Regions from separate parts of the Actinomadura keratinilytica genome, predicted to be linked through region 2. Evidence: predicted binding sites of a transcription regulator. Region 2 holds the regulator's gene; the other holds the start of a gene.

Region 1 (5,485 bases), on a different contig from region 2:
TCACCGTCGACGGCAACTACGACGACGTCAACCGGCTGGCCTCCGAGATCGCCGGCGAGCAGGACGACTGGGCCTTCGTCAACGTCAACGTCCGCCCCTACTACGCCGAGGGCTCCAAGACCCTCGGCTACGAGATCGCCGAGCAGCTCGGCTGGCGGCTGCCCGACCAGATCGTGGTCCCGGTGGCCTCCGGCTCCCAGCTCACCAAGATCGACAAGGCGTTCCAGGAGCTCGTCAAGCTCGGCCTGGTCGAGGACAGGCCGTACCGGGTGTTCGGCGCCCAGGCCGCCGGGTGCGCGCCGGTGGCGGCCGCGTTCAAGCAGGGCCACGACGTCGTCCGGCCGGTCAAGCCCGACACCATCGCCAAGTCGCTGGCCATCGGCAACCCCGCCGACGGCCCGTACGTGCTGGACGTGGCGCGCCGCACCGGCGGCGCGGTCGAGGACGTCACCGACGAGCAGGTCGTCGAGGGCATCCGGCTGCTGGCCCGCACCGAGGGCATCTTCGGCGAGACCGCGGGCGGCGTCACCGTCGCCACCCTGCGCAAGCTGGCCGAGTCCGGCGCCCTCGACCCCGAGGCGGAAACCGTGATCATCAACTCCGGGGACGGGCTGAAGACCCTGGACGCCGTCGCCCCCGTCGTCGCGCCGACCGCGAACATCGCCCCCTCCCTGGAGGCGTTCCGCGCCGCGGGCCTGGCCTGACCGGACACCGCCGCGGCCGCGCGTCCCCGGCGGCCGCCCGACCCGTCGTACGAGCACTTCGAGGAGCCAGCATGAGCACCGTGTCCGTCCGGATCCCGACGATCCTGCGGAACTACACCGGCGGCGAGGCGGAGGTCAAGGCCGAGGGCGCCACGCTGCGCGCGGTCGTGGCCGACCTGGAGGCCAACTACTCCGGCATCGCCGCCCGCATCCTGGACGACAACGGAAAGATCCGCCGCTTCGTCAACGTGTACGTGGGCGACGAGGACGTCCGGTTCGCCGAGGGCCTGGACACCCCGACCCCCGAGGGCGCGCAGATCTCCATCATCCCCGCCGTCGCCGGCGGCTGACGGCACCGACGACGACCCGCGCCCGGCGCTCCCGGGCGCGGGTCGCTTTTTGCCGCACGCGGGACAAGGCGCGAAAACCGGCTTCTTCCCCATCGCCATCGGGTACTGGCCTTTCATGGGCATAGCGCAGGACGTCGCGCGGACGGTGGAAGGCCACCCCATGGTCCGCAAGGTGACCCTGGTCGGCTCCCGGGCGCGCGGGAACGCCACCGAGTTGTCGGACTGGGACTTCCACGTCACCGTCGACGACTTCGCCGAGGTCGCCGCCGTCCTGCCGGGCATGCTCGCCCCCTACGGGCCGCTGGCCGCCCAATGGGATCCGCTCGGCGACTGCGCGAGCCACCTGCTGATCTTCCCAGGCCCCGTCAAGGTCGATCTGCTCTTCCCGGAGATGCCGCGCAGCTGGAACCCGCCGTGGCGGGTCGGTCCCGACACCCTTCCCGCGATCGACGCGCACTTCTGGGACTGGGCGCTGTCGCTGGCCGGCAAGCGCCGCCACGGAATGTCCGACCGCGTCCGCGGCGAACTGCTGAAGATGACGCGATTCCTGCTGGGCCCGCTCGGAGTGCAGACCGTCCCGCAGACCCTGGAGGACGCCGCGGCCCGTTTCGTACGCGCCCGCGACCGCCTGGAGACGCGATACGGGCTGCGCATCTCCCGGCGCCTGGAGGAAGAGGTCCTGCCGCTGCTGCGCGCCCCCGAGACCGGCCACTACCGCCTTTCGTCCTGAGAGCGGTTCCGGCCCGCCTGCGCGCGGGGCGGACGCGGCCTCTCCCCGCCCCGCGCGGCCCTTGCTCAGCGTTGCGCGAACGCGCCGCGACGGGCGGCCGACGGCCCCCTCCGCGCCCCCGCCCCGACCGTCGGCAGCGATATTTTCGCAGGTCAGATGGTGTCTGGGCAGGTGAACGGGGTACGGCCGGGGGGAAGGTCGGCCGCTTGCACTCGGACAGGTAGAGTGCTAAACACAACATTGGCACTCTGCTGTGGAGAGTGACAATCCCACAGTGTGGGTCGGGGCGATGAGGCCATGCCTCCGGCGGCGGAATGGCAGCCGTCGGGCAGGTCGTCCGTCGCGGGCATCGGCTCGATCCGTAAGGCCACCCTGTTCCGGGAGGACTGGAGCCTATGGCTGCAAAGATGATCTCGTTCGACGAGGATGCCCGGCGCGGCCTCGAGCGCGGTATGAACCAGCTCGCGGACGCCGTCAAGGTCACCCTTGGCCCCAAGGGCCGCAACGTCGTGCTGGAGAAGAAGTGGGGCGCCCCCACGATCACCAACGACGGCGTCTCGATCGCCAAGGAGATCGAGCTGGAGGACCCCTGGGAGAAGATCGGCGCCGAGCTGGTCAAGGAGGTCGCCAAGAAGACCGACGACGTCGCCGGCGACGGCACCACCACCGCCACCGTGCTCGCCCAGGCGCTGGTGCGCGAGGGGCTGCGCAACGTCGCGGCCGGTGCCAACCCGATGTCGCTCAAGCGCGGCATCGAGGCCGCGGTCGAGCGGGTCAGCGAGGAGCTGTCCAAGCTGGCCAAGGACGTCGAGACCAAGGAGCAGATCGCCTCCACCGCCTCCATCTCCGCGGGTGACACCCAGATCGGCGAGATGATCGCCGAGGCGATGGACAAGGTCGGCAAGGAAGGCGTCATCACCGTCGAGGAGAGCCAGACCTTCGGCCTGGAGCTGGAGCTCACCGAGGGTATGCGCTTCGACAAGGGCTACATCTCGCACTACTTCGTGACCGACCCCGAGCGGATGGAAGCGGTCCTGGAGGACCCGTACATCCTGATCGTCCAGGGGAAGGTGTCGGCCAACAAGGACCTGCTGCCGGTCCTGGAGGCGGTCATGCAGGCCGGCAAGCCGCTGCTGCTGATCGCCGAGGACGTCGAGGGCGAGGCCCTGGCCACCCTGATCGTCAACAAGATCCGCGGCATCTTCAAGTCGGTGGCGGTCAAGGCCCCCGGCTTCGGCGACCGCCGCAAGGCCATGCTCGGCGACATCGCCACCCTGACCGGCGGCCAGGTCATCAGCGAGGACGTCGGCCTGAAGCTGGAGAACACCACCATCGACATGCTGGGCCGCGCCCGCAAGGTCGTCGTCTCCAAGGAGGAGACCACGATCGTCGACGGTGCCGGTGACGCCAACGAGATCGCGGGCCGGGTCAACCAGATCCGCGTCGAGATCGACAACACCGACTCCGACTACGACCGCGAGAAGCTGCAGGAGCGGCTGGCCAAGCTGGCCGGCGGCGTGGCGGTCATCAAGGCCGGTGCGGCCACCGAGGTCGAGCTGAAGGAGCGCAAGCACCGCATCGAGGACGCCGTCCGCAACGCCAAGGCGGCCGTCGAGGAGGGCATCGTCCCCGGCGGTGGCGTGGCGCTGCTGCAGGCCGGCGCCAAGGCGTTCGACAAGCTGGAGCTGAACGGCGACGAGGCCACCGGCGCCAACATCGTCAAGCGCGCCCTGGAGGAGCCGCTCAAGCAGATCGCGGTCAACGCCGGCCTCGAGGGCGGCGTCGTGGTCGAGAAGGTCCGCTCGATCGAGCCGGGCCAGGGCCTCAACGCCGCGACCGGCGAGTACGTCAACATGTTCGAGGCGGGCATCATCGACCCGGCCAAGGTGACCCGGTCGGCGCTGCAGAACGCCTCGTCCATCGCGGCGCTGTTCCTGACCACCGAGGCCGTCATCGCCGAGAAGCCGGAGAAGGAGAAGGCCCCGGCGGGCATGCCCGACGGCGGCGGCATGGACTTCTGAGTCCGGTCCGCACGACTCGGTAGAGGGGCGGTTCCCCGCGGAGCCGCCCCTCTTCGCATGCCCGTAGGCTTTCCAGCGGGAGGTGGGACGGTGGCGGACACCGATCACGTGAACATCTGGATGCTGCCCGAACGCCCGCCCCGGGGGCCGCGACCCGCCTACAGCAGGGCGCAGATCACCGAGGCGGCCGTACGGATCGCCGACGCCGAGGGGCTGGACGCGGCGTCCATGCGCAGGATCGCCGCCGAGATCGGCACGGGCGCCATGTCGCTGTACCGGTACGTCCCGAGCCGCTCCGACCTGATCGAGCTGATGGTCGACCGCGTCCTCGGCGAGATGGAGCTGCCCGAACGCCCCTCCGGCGACTGGCGCGCCGACGTCACCCTGCTGGCCGGGCGGCAGCGGGCCATGCTGCTGCGCCATCCCTGGATGCTCGGACTGCGGCGCCGCCCCGGGTTCGGCCCCAACCAGCTGCGCCTGATCGAGTTCGGCTGCCGGGCGCTGGACTTCGGCCAGCCCATCGACGACATCCTCGCCGCCTACACGATGCTCAGCGGCTACGTCGAGCAGGCCGTCGCGGACCAGCTGACCGGGATCGAGGAGCACAACCGGACCGGCCTGAGCCGCGAGGACGTGATGGCGCGCAACTCCGCGTACGTCAACCACATCCTGGCCAGCGGCGAATACCCGATGTTCAGCCGCATCATCCGCGATGCGGTCCAGATGCACATGAGCGACGACCAGCGCTTCCACTACGGCCTCGACCGCGTCATGACGTGCATGGCCGCGATCATCCCCTCCGACGAGCACCCCCCGGCCGCGGCCGCCCCCACCGCCAGGACCCGTGCCGAGGTCGCGGGGAGAGACACCCCCCTCTGAGCGCGTCCTGAATTGGCACGGCCGGGGGCGTTGGTGCGTTGTCAGGATGAGGTACCGATGCGTTGACGCGGCCGACCGGACGCCTTCGGGAGGTGGGGAATGACGGACGCGTTCGGCACGATGCGCCACGTGCACGCGCTCTTCGGTGCGACCATCCTGCGCGTCGAGCAGCCCCGGCGGCTGCCCGCCGCCAAATCCCAGTACAAGATCTTCGACGGGCCCGGGACGCTGGTCGCCGAGGCGCAGGAGGAGAACGTCCCCATCCGCCGCCAGGCGTCCCGCGTGCTGTGGGGCGGCGCGGAGGCGTCCGCCCGCACCGTGCGGGTCGCCGACCCGCACGGCGTGCCGCTCATGGTCGTCGACAAGCCCGGGCGTTCGCAGAACGCCGCCGTGTACGACCCCGACGGCGCACTGGTCGGCGCGTTCCAGCAGGAGGACCACACCTTCCGCTACGGCCTGCACGACGCCGCCGGACGGCGCGTCGGCGAACTCAAGGGCAACCGGCTCGGCCGCAAGTTCGCGGTGCTCGACGCCTACGGCGCGCACGTCGCCCAGGTCGACAAGAAGTGGGCGGGCGTCGGCAAGGAGCTCCTGACCACCGCCGACCGCTACAACGTGGAGATCTACCGGCCGCTTCCCTACCCGCTGCGCCACCTCGCCGTGGCGGCCGCCCTCGCGATGGACATGATCCATTACGAGGAGAAGGACTACTTCAACTGACCGCCGCGGCGGCGCCGTAACACGGCTCGGCCCTCGGCGGGGGTTCCCCTCGCCGTCCCGCCTTGGCAGGATCGCCCAAGC
Region 2 (5,485 bases):
CGCGGGGAGCTGCGGCAGCCGGACGACGACGCCATGGCCGACCGCTATCTCATCGCGGACGAGCTGCTGAGCGCCCACGGCCTGCACTGGTACGAGATCTCCAACTGGGCGGCGGCCCCCGACGCCCGCTGCCGCCACAACATGCTCTACTGGACGGGCGCCGACTGGTGGGGCGTGGGACCCGGCGCGCACAGCCACGTGGGCGGCACCCGCTGGTGGAACGTCAAGCACCCCGCCGCCTACGCGGCGCGGCTGGCCGAGGGCGTCACCCCCGCGCACGCACGCGAGGTCCTGGACGACGCCGACCGCCGCGTCGAGCGCATCATGCTCGAGCTGCGGCTGGCCGACGGCTGCCCCGCCGGGCTGCTGGACGACGGGGCCGTCCGCCGCATGATCGACGACGGGCTGATCGAGCCGGAGCCCTACCGGCGCGGCCGCGCGGTGCTGACCCTGCGCGGCCGGCTGCTCGCCGACGCCGTCGTCCGCGACCTGATCTGACGCCTCGCCCCGAACCGGGTGCCGGACGCGCCGGGGCGGCCCGGCGGCCGGCCCGGCCCGGCGCGGTGCGCGCGTCAGCGGATCATGGGCCAGGCCATGAACGAGGGGAAGCGGTAGTACTCGCCGCGGTTCCCGGCGACCGCCGCCATGATCAGCAGCACGATCTCCGCGATGAACTGCGCGAAGAACGTGAGGAAGCCGATGAGCAGGAACATCAGCACGATGTTGATGACCAGGTAGACGGCCTGGGTGAGCGCGAAGTTCAGGCCCTGGGCGCCGTGGTGCCGCAGGAACGGCGACTCGTCCTTCTTGATCAGGTAGACCAGCAGCGGCGCGATGAAGCCGAGCAGGAGCTGGCCCAGATGGCCCAGCAGCGCCCACGTCCGCTCGTCCGCGGTGATCTGCCCGGGGCCGTACCCGGGGGCGCCGTACGGCTGCATCTGGCCGCCGTAGGAGCCGTACGCGGGCGCCTGCCCGTAGGCGCCGTATCCCGGCTGACCGTACCCGGGGGGCTGCTCGTACCCGTAGCCGGGCTGCTGCCCGTAGCCCTGGGGGTCGTGACCGGGCTGTGGCTGCTGCCCGTAACCCGGCTGCTGCCCGTGGTTGGGCGGGTCGTATCCCGGCTGGCCGGGGTGCCCGTGCGTCATGGCCTGCTCCTCGTGGTCGCCTGCGGTGAGGGCTGCGGGGCTGGGACAAGAGGTCGGGAGGGATGGGGACACGGTGCCCGCCGGGGCCGCGGCACGGCCCGGAGGGCGCTAGGAGGCCGTCACGAAGTCGATGATCTCTTCGACGCGCCCGAGCAGCTCGGGTTCCAGGTCGGTGTAGGAGTTCACGGAGCCGAGGATGCGCCGCCATCCCTCGCTCACGTCGTCCCCCCAACCCAGAGCAGCGAGCACGCCTTCCTTCCAAGGTACGCCGCGGGGGACGTCCGGCCACGCCCTTATTCCGACGGCGCGGGGCTTGACGGCCTGCCAGATGTCGACGAACGGGTGGCCGGTCACCAGGACGTGGGGGGAGCGCACCTGCGCGGCGATCCGGCTCTCCTTGGACCCCTCCACCAGGTGGTCGACGAGCACGCCCAGGCGGCGCTGCGGGCCGGGCGCGAACTCCGCCACGATGGCGGGCAGGTCGTCCACGCCCTCCAGGTACTCCACGACCACGCCCTCCACCCGCAGGTCGTGGCCCCAGATCTTCTCCACCAGCTCGGCGTCGTGCACGCCCTCCACGTAGATGCGGCTCTCCCGGGCCACCCGCGCGCGCAGGCCGCTCACCGCGATCGACCCGGAGGCCGAGCGCGCCGGGGCCCGCCGCGGCTCCGGGCCGGGCCTGACGAGCGTGACGGGCCTGCCGTCCAGCAGGAACCCCGCCTTGGTCAACGGGAACACCCGGCGCCTGCCGAACCGGTCCTCCAGCGTCACGCCGAACTTGTCGCAGCCGACCACGGCGCCGCAGAAGCCGCTGTCGGGGTCCTCCACCACCAGGTCGCGTTCGGCCGGGATCTCGGGCACGCCGCCCTTCCGCGGCCGCCGCCAGTCGCCCGCCAGGACGTCGTTTCCGTAGTCCTTACTCCGCACGGATCCGCACATTAACCGCCCCGAACGCCGCGGCACCGGCGGCGCACGTCCATCGGCGTGGCGCGCCCCCGGGCGGCCGCGACCGGCCACCGGCGCGGCTCCGGAGGCGCCCCGGGCCGTTTCCGTCCGCGCCAGGCACTCCAGCCTGCGCCCGCCGGGCCGTACACTTGGCACTCGGAAGTATGGAGTGCCAGTACGGGGGCAGGGAGGAGGTGACCACGTGCTCGACGACCGGAAGCTGGCGGTCCTGCGCGCCATCGTCGAGGACTACGTCTCCACCAACGAGCCGGTGGGGTCGAAGTCGCTGGCCGACCGGCACAACCTCGGCGTGTCCCCGGCGACGATCCGCAACGACATGGCCGTGCTGGAGGAGCAGGGGTACATCACCCAGCCCCACACCAGCGCGGGGCGGGTGCCCACCGACAAGGGCTACCGGCTGTTCGTCGACCGGCTGTCCACGATCAAGCCGCTGTCGGCGGCCGAGCGGCGCGCCATCGAGACGTTCCTCAGCGGCGCCTACGACCTCGACGACGTGGTCGGCCGGACGGTGCGGCTGCTGGCCCAGCTGACCCGCCAGGTCGCCGTGGTGCAGTACCCGTCGCTGACCCGTTCGACGGTGCGGCACGTGGAGCTGGTCCCGGTGGCCTCGCACCGGCTGCTGCTGGTCCTGATCACCAACACCGGCCGGGTCGAGCAGCGGGTCATCGAGACACCGCGCGAGGTCTCCGAGGAGACCGTCGGGCACCTGCGGGCGTTGCTCAACACCTGTCTGGACGGCTGCGGGCTCGGCGAGGTGCCGAACGCCGTGGCCGACCTTCCGGAGAAGGTGGCGGCGGACGACCGGCCGGTCGCCGCGGCGGTACTGTCGGTGCTGCTGGAGACGCTGGTCGAAAAGCACGACGAGAAGATCGTGTTCGCCGGCGCCGCCAACCTGGCGGCCGTGGACTTCTCGCAGAGCCTGCGCGAGGTCCTGGAGGCCCTGGAGGAGCAGGTGGTGCTGATGCGCCTGCTCGGCGAGGTCGGCGACTCCTCGTCTTCTGTTACCGTGCGGATCGGCACGGAGAACCCCGACGAGGGGCTGCGCTTCACCTCGGTGGTCGCGGCCGACTACGGCGTCGGGGACAGGACGCTGGCCCGGCTCGGAGTGCTCGGGCCGACACGCATGGACTACCCCAGCACGATGGGAGCGGTACGGGCAGTGGCACGCTACGTTGGACAGATCCTGGCGGGGTCGTAAGTGGCCAACGACTACTACGCGACCTTGGGGGTCCGCCGCGACGCGAGCCCGGACGAGATCAAGAAGGCGTACCGGCGGCTCGCCCGCGAGCTGCATCCGGACGTCAACCCCGATCCGGAGACCCAGGAGCGGTTCAAGGAGATCACCCAGGCGTACGAGGTGCTCTCCGATCCCAAGAAGCGCGAGATGTACGACCTGGGCGCGGATCCGTTCGCCCCGGGCGGGGGCGCGGGCGGGGCCGGGCCGTTCGGCGGCGCCGGCTTCCCGTTCAGCGACATCATGGACGCCTTCTTCGGCACGGCGACCTCGCGCGGCCCGCGCACCCGCGCCCGGCGCGGCCGCAACGCCACGCTGCGCGTCGAGCTGGACCTGGCCGAGACCGCCTTCGGCACCACGCGCGAGCTGACGATCGACACCGCCGTGGTGTGCACCACCTGCGAGGGGTCGGGCTGCGCGCCCGGCACCCACCCGGAGACCTGCGACACCTGCATGGGCCGCGGCGAGGTGCAGCAGGTGCAGCGCTCGTTCCTCGGCCAGGTGATGACCTCGCGGCCGTGCCCGCGCTGCAACGGCTTCGGCAGCGTGATCCGCACCCCGTGCCCGGAGTGCTCGGGCGACGGCCGGGTCCGCACCCGCCGCACCGTCAAGGTCAAGATCCCGGCGGGCGTGGAGAACGGCATCCACATCCAGCTGGCCGGGGAGGGCGAGGTCGGCCCGGGCGGCGGCCCGCCCGGCGACCTGTTCCTGGAGATCGTCGAGAAGCAGCACCCGATCTTCGAGCGGGAGGGCGACGACCTGCACTGCACCGTGCAGATCCCGATGACCGCGGCGGCCCTCGGCACCAGCGTGACCATCGACACGCTGGACGGCGCCGAGGAGGTCGACATCAAGCCGGGCACGCAGTCCGGCCACGTCATCACCCTCTACGGGCGGGGCGTGCGGCACCTGAACGAGAGCGGCCGCGGCGACCTGCTCATCCACGTCAACGTGGAGACGCCGGCCAAGCTCGACGACGAGCAGGAGGCGCTGCTGCGCCGCCTGGCCGAGCTGCGCGGCGAGGAGCGCCCGCCCGGCAAGTTCGCCCCCGGCCAGCGCAGCGTGTTCTCGCGGCTGCGCGACGTGTTCAACCAGTAGCCCGGGGCATCCCCCCGATACGGCGACCAGTCAGAACGGGAACCTGTGTCTCCGCCGGTCTTCTTGGCCGAGTCCTCCGCGCTGGAGGGCGACCGCGTGCTGCTCGACGGGCCGGAAGGCCGGCATGCGGCCACCGTGCGCCGGCTGCGGCCCGGCGAGCGCGTCGACCTCACCGACGGCGCCGGGCTGCTGGCCGAATGCGTGGTGGCCGCGGCCGGCCGCGCGTCGCTGACCCTGGACGTGCTCGCCCGGCACCGCCACGAGCGCCCCCGGCCGCGCCTGGTGGTCGTCCAGGCGCTGCCCAAGGGCGAGCGGGGCGAGCTGGCCGTGGAGACGATGACCGAGGCGGGCGTGGACGAGATCGTCCCGTGGGCGGCGGCCCGCTGCGTGACGCAGTGGCGCCCGGACCGGCGCGACAAGGCCCTGGGACGCTGGCGCACCGCCGCCCGGGAGGCCGCCAAGCAGGCCCGCCGCAGCTGGCTGCCGGAGGTGCCGCCGCTGGCCGCCACCGCCGACGTCGAGGCCCGGATCGCCGCCGCGGCCTGCGCCGTCGTCCTGCACGAGGAGGCCGGCGAGCCGCTCAGCGCGCTGCGGCCGCCCCGCAGCGGCGACATCGTGGTGGTCGTCGGCCCGGAGGGCGGCATCGCCCCCGAGGAGCTCGACCGGTTCGCCGCCGCCGGGGCGCGTCCGGTCCGCCTGGGCCCGACCGTCCTGCGCACCTCCACCGCGGGCGTGGCGGCCGCGGCGGTCCTGTTCGCCGCGACCGGCCGCTGGTAGGCCGCCCGCCAGACCGCACGCACCGGCGCACGGCACGGGCGTGCGTTTCGAGGGCATGCGGAAGTCGAGGGCATGCGGAAGCCGATCCCGGGCTGGAGGGATCGCGGGGTGTGGGATTGTGCGCGCCGGCTCGGTGACCCGTCAGATCACTCTGGGGCCACGGCGGGCGCGTCCGTGGAGGCGGGGGCGGGCTCGCTCGATGTCGGCGCCTCGGGCTGCTGGGAAGGCTCGCTGGAAGGCGTCGTCGGCGTCTCGGGCGGCTGCT

What was found. Region 2 encodes HrcA, which represses chaperone genes, less so after heat shock. Its sites were predicted from a motif close to TTGGCACTCTCNNNNNGAGAGTGCCAA; they were not measured.
Region 1: groL (chaperonin GroEL) is a predicted target of HrcA. The motif match lies at 2,025-2,051, and genes of this name have one in related genera.

What each region holds. Positions count from the first base shown of each region.
Region 1 is NZ_BAABDO010000045.1:36,641-42,125, forward strand. It holds gene thrC (threonine synthase) at 1-704, shown strand, start outside; gene ABD879_RS16325 (MoaD/ThiS family protein) at 776-1,054, shown strand; gene ABD879_RS16330 (nucleotidyltransferase domain-containing protein) at 1,170-1,784, shown strand; gene groL (chaperonin GroEL) at 2,180-3,805, shown strand; gene ABD879_RS16340 (TetR/AcrR family transcriptional regulator) at 3,896-4,684, shown strand; gene ABD879_RS16345 (LURP-one-related family protein) at 4,784-5,404, shown strand.
Region 2 is NZ_BAABDO010000076.1:2,328-7,812, forward strand. It holds gene hemW (radical SAM family heme chaperone HemW) at 1-498, shown strand, start outside; gene ABD879_RS21775 (DUF4870 domain-containing protein) at 573-1,145, opposite strand; gene ABD879_RS21780 (DUF3097 domain-containing protein) at 1,254-2,072, opposite strand; gene hrcA (heat-inducible transcriptional repressor HrcA) at 2,293-3,309, shown strand; gene dnaJ (molecular chaperone DnaJ) at 3,310-4,443, shown strand; gene ABD879_RS21795 (16S rRNA (uracil(1498)-N(3))-methyltransferase) at 4,489-5,220, shown strand; gene ABD879_RS21800 (hypothetical protein) at 5,367-5,485, opposite strand, start outside.